DNA from 2 places in the Huintestinicola sp. genome. Region 1 is predicted to be linked to the other one. Evidence: predicted binding sites of a transcription regulator. Region 1 holds the regulator's gene; the other holds the start of a gene.
What was found. Region 1 encodes Rex, which represses fermentation and respiration genes when NADH is low (regulators of the CRP and FNR family bind a similar motif). Its sites were predicted from a motif close to ATTGTTAANNNNTTAACAAT; they were not measured.
Positions count from the first base shown of each region.

Region 1 (2,205 bases):
GAGGCTACAAAGAAATACGGTGTTGCCGTTAAGTGCGCTACCATCACCCCCAATGCTCAGAGAATGACCGAATATGACCTGAAGGAGATGTGGAAGTCCCCCAACGGCACCATCAGAGCTATCCTCGACGGCACCGTTTTCAGAGCGCCCATCATTGTTAAGGGCATCACTCCCCTGCTCCCCACCTGGACAAAGCCCATCACCATTGCCCGTCACGCTTACGGCGATGTTTACAAGAACACCGAAATGCAGGTAGCGGAAGGCTCCAAGTGCGAGCTGGTATGCACAGATGGCGAGGGCAACGAGACACGCTCCCTTATCTATGATTTCAAGGACAGCGCAGGCGTTATCCAGGGTCTCCACAACAAGGACAACTCCATCGCAAGCTTTGCAAAGGCTTGCTTCAACTTCGCTCTCGATACAAAGCAGGACCTGTGGTTCGCTACCAAGGACACCATTTCCAAGAAGTACGACCACCGCTTCAAGGACATTTTTGCCGAGATATACGAGAACGAGTACAAGGAGAAGTTTGAGGCTGCGGGAATTGAGTATTTCTACACTCTCATAGATGACGCAGTTGCAAGAGTTGTACGTTCAAACGGCGGCTACATCTGGGCGTGCAAGAACTACGACGGCGACGTTATGTCCGATATGGTGGCTACCGCATTCGGCAGCCTCGGTATGATGACTTCCGTTCTGGTATCTCCCGACGGAGTTTACGAGTACGAGGCAGCTCACGGCACTGTTACACGTCACTACTACAAGCACCTCAAGGGCGAGGAGACCTCCACAAACTCCGTTGCCACCATCTTTGCATGGTCGGGCGCTCTCAAGAAGAGAGGAGAGCTGGACGGAAACAAGGAGCTTTCAGAGTATGCCGAGAAGCTTGAGAAGGCTACTATCCGGACAATTGAAGAGGGCGTTATGACAGGCGACCTGTACGTTCTCTCACATCTTGAGAACAAGAAGAAGGTAAACACCGAGGACTTCCTTATTGAAATAAACAAGCGTCTGGCAGCTATGATGTGATGTCATAATTTCAGAAAATAGCTTATCTGCGGGGGTCTGCGGCATTGCCGGGGCTGCCCGCAGTTTATTCGGAATGTGTTTTTATAACAAAGGAATGGTCATATGGCAAGAAAAGAGGATATATCCTCCTCGGTAATAAAAAGGCTCCCCAGATATTACCGCTTTATCGGGGAGCTTATAAATCAGGGAAAGACAAGGATATCCTCCGCAGACCTTGCTGCGCAGATGTCCCTCACAGCCTCTCAGATAAGGCAGGACCTTAACTGCTTCGGCGGCTTCGGTCAGCCCGGCTGCGGCTACTCTCTCCCCGAGCTCCATTCGGAGATAGGACATATATTAGGACTTGACTGCCACCGCAAGGCTATACTTATAGGAGCGGGAAACTTAGGACGCGCCATTGCCATTCATATGAAGTTTGAGAATTTCGGAATGGAGCTGCGGGGCATTTTCGACGCGGACGAAAACAAAACAGGTCTTACCGTTGCGGGAATGAGGATACTCCCTATGACGGACATCGAGGACTTTATCTGCAGGGAACGCCCCGAAGCAGCTATTTTATGTATCCCCAAGGAGTCGGCGGCGGAGTGTGCCGATATGCTGGTAGGCTGCGGCATAAAGGCATTCTGGAACTTCTCCCACTATGACCTTGCCGCAAAGCACAAGGATATTGTGGTGGAAAATGTCCACTTAGGAGACAGCCTTATGCTTTTATCATACGGACTGACCAATTCCGAGAATGATTTTTAGTGCAAAATATAGTATTTTTTACTAAAAGCATTGATTTTTTGTTGAATGTGTGATATACTTATAAGGACGTATCGATTTTAAGACAAACTATTATTAACTTTGAAATTAACCGAACCCATATGCGGCTCGGACTGGAGGAAATATAATGCCATATCCTATTATTACACCGTCTTATTTTCAGGAGCTTGCCGAGGACAACACTCTCGAGGAAAAGGTACAGTACAATATTCTGACCTCTCCCAGCGCTGTGGAGTATGTTTTCCCCATCTATCAGAAGCCGCTTATCAGAAAGCTCATGAGCATAGAAAATATACTCAGCTTCAAGATGACAAACCTCAAGCCCGAGCACGAAGAGGAATTTATAAAGCAGGGCGAGGCTCTTGTGGAAAAGTTTCCTCAGTTAAAGCACTACTGGGATTTCAAGGTCCT
Region 1 covers NZ_JBJERV010000034.1:5,176-7,380, forward strand. The annotation lists gene ACI4J0_RS04850 (NADP-dependent isocitrate dehydrogenase) at 1-1,029, shown strand, start outside; gene ACI4J0_RS04855 (redox-sensing transcriptional repressor Rex) at 1,132-1,776, shown strand; gene ACI4J0_RS04860 (hypothetical protein) at 1,922-2,205, shown strand, end outside.

Region 2 (2,205 bases), on a different contig from region 1:
GGAAACAGCAGAGCCCATATATGTGCCGTGAGTCCAATCAAAGGACTGATATACGAGAGGAGTTGTGGAAGCACGTCTGCCGCCGAAGATGATAGCGGAAACGGGAACACCCTTGGGGTTGTCAAACTCAGGAGATACGCAGGGGCAGTTGTGAGCGGGAGCAGTAAATCTGGAGTTGGGGTGAGCGAGCTTCTGAGGCTTGCCGTCAGCGCCCATAACAGCTGTGAACTCCTTGCCGTTTACCTTAGCGCCCTTCCACTCGGTAGCGTCCTCGGGAGGATTCTTGTCAAGGCCTTCCCACCAAACGGTGTTGTCAGCGTTGTTAAGAGCAACGTTTGTGAAGATGGTATCCTTCATTGTGGAAGCAAGAGCGTTGTAGTTGGACTTTGCATTTGTACCGGGAGCAACGCCGAAGAAGCCGTTCTCGGGGTTGATAGCGTAAAGTCTGCCGTCCTCGCCGGGCTTCATCCAAGCGATATCGTCACCTACTGTGAATACCTCATAGCCCTTATCCTTGTAAGCCTTGGGGGGAATGAGCATTGCAAGGTTGGTCTTGCCGCAGGCAGAGGGGAATGCAGCGGTGATATACTTCATCTCGCCATCGGGCTTCTTAACGCCCAGGATAAGCATATGCTCAGCCATCCAGCCCTCGTTCTTGCCCTGATAGGAAGCGATACGGAGAGCGAAGCACTTCTTGCCGAGGAGAACGTTTCCGCCGTATGCGGAGTTGATGGACCAGATAGTGTTGTCCTGAGGGAACTGAACGATGTATCTGTTCTCGGGGTCAACATCAGCCTTGGAGTGGAGACCTCTTACGAAATCGTTGGAGGTATCGCCCAGGTTCTCGAAAGCCTGTGCGCCCATTCTTGTCATAATATTCATATTGAGAACAACGTAGATGGAGTCGGTGATCTCAACGCCCACCTTAGCGAGAGGAGAACCGATAGGACCCATGGAATAAGGGATAACGTACATTGTTCTGCCCTTCATAACGCCGTCGTAAAGCTTTGAAAGCTTAGCGTACATCTCGGCGGGGTCGCACCAGTTATTGGTAGGGCCTGCCTCTTCCTTTGTAGGTGTGCAGATGAAGGTCCTGTCCTCAACACGTGCAACGTCGTTGGGGAGAGTTCTGTGGTACAGACAGCCGGGAAGCTTTTCCTGATTAAGTCTGTACATCTTGTCTCTGTTGCCCTCGGGAAGAGCGCAGACCTCGTCGGTAAGAGCGTCGAGCTGCTCCTTGGAGCCGTCGATCCATACGACCTTTTCGGGCTTTGTGAGAGCGACCATTTCGTCTACCCACTTGAGTACGTTGGGATTGTTTGTAAGTGCCATACTTCAAAACTCCTTTATTAAATGATATTTTTAACGAAAACAGAGCCGAAAATGAATAATACCGCAAAGCAACTTGCAAAATCTGCTTAAAAAAAACAATATACATTGTGATTTTTTTAACAAACCGCAGGATAAAAACGCTTTGCCGTTATTCAAAGCAAGCAGCACACTGTTCCTGTCAAAAAATTATTCCATATTAGTATTATACCCTATATTATCCCCGCTGTCAAGCATATTTTGATAATACCAAATGTTAAATATTTGTATAGGACATTTTCAGCCTGTGCTTATCCCCGAAATTTCCCATAAGCACTTGAAAGCCGCAGAAAAAAGCGTTATAATTACAATATGCAAATGCCATATTTCCCGTAAGCCACATATGGGGAAGGAAGGAAAGAACATGGGAATTACCAAAAATATCCAGAGCAGAGAAGCAATTGAAAAAATGATCGGAAATGCATTCCCCGAAAAGGAAATGACCGCCTGTGCGGAGCTGTCCGAGGGGCTTTGCAACATAGCCTACCGCATTGAGTTTTCCGACGGCAGCAAAAGTATCCTGAAAATAGCGCCGCAGTATAACAGCACGCTGCTCCGGAACGAAAAATGCCTTATGAACGCAGAGGTAAACGCTATGAAGCTTGCGGAAAATATCCACGGCGTCAGGACTGCCAAGGTGCAGTATTACGATACGAGCAAAGCTCTCTGCACGGGCGATTATTTCATTATGGAATATCTTGAGGGGGAAAGCCTCGTCTCCCTTCAGGACAAGCTGAGCGAGGAGGAAAGATACGCCATATACTCGGAGGTCGGCAGTATCGTCAGGGATATCGCACAAATAAAGGGAGAGCATTTCGGTCAGCTTTATAACGGCGC
Region 2 covers NZ_JBJERV010000009.1:38,543-40,747, reverse strand. The annotation lists gene ACI4J0_RS01385 (phosphoenolpyruvate carboxykinase (GTP)) at 1-1,332, opposite strand, end outside; gene ACI4J0_RS01380 (phosphotransferase family protein) at 1,733-2,205, shown strand, end outside.
Region 2: a site for Rex is predicted at 1,437-1,456, ahead of ACI4J0_RS01385 (phosphoenolpyruvate carboxykinase (GTP)). Genes of this name have one in related genera too.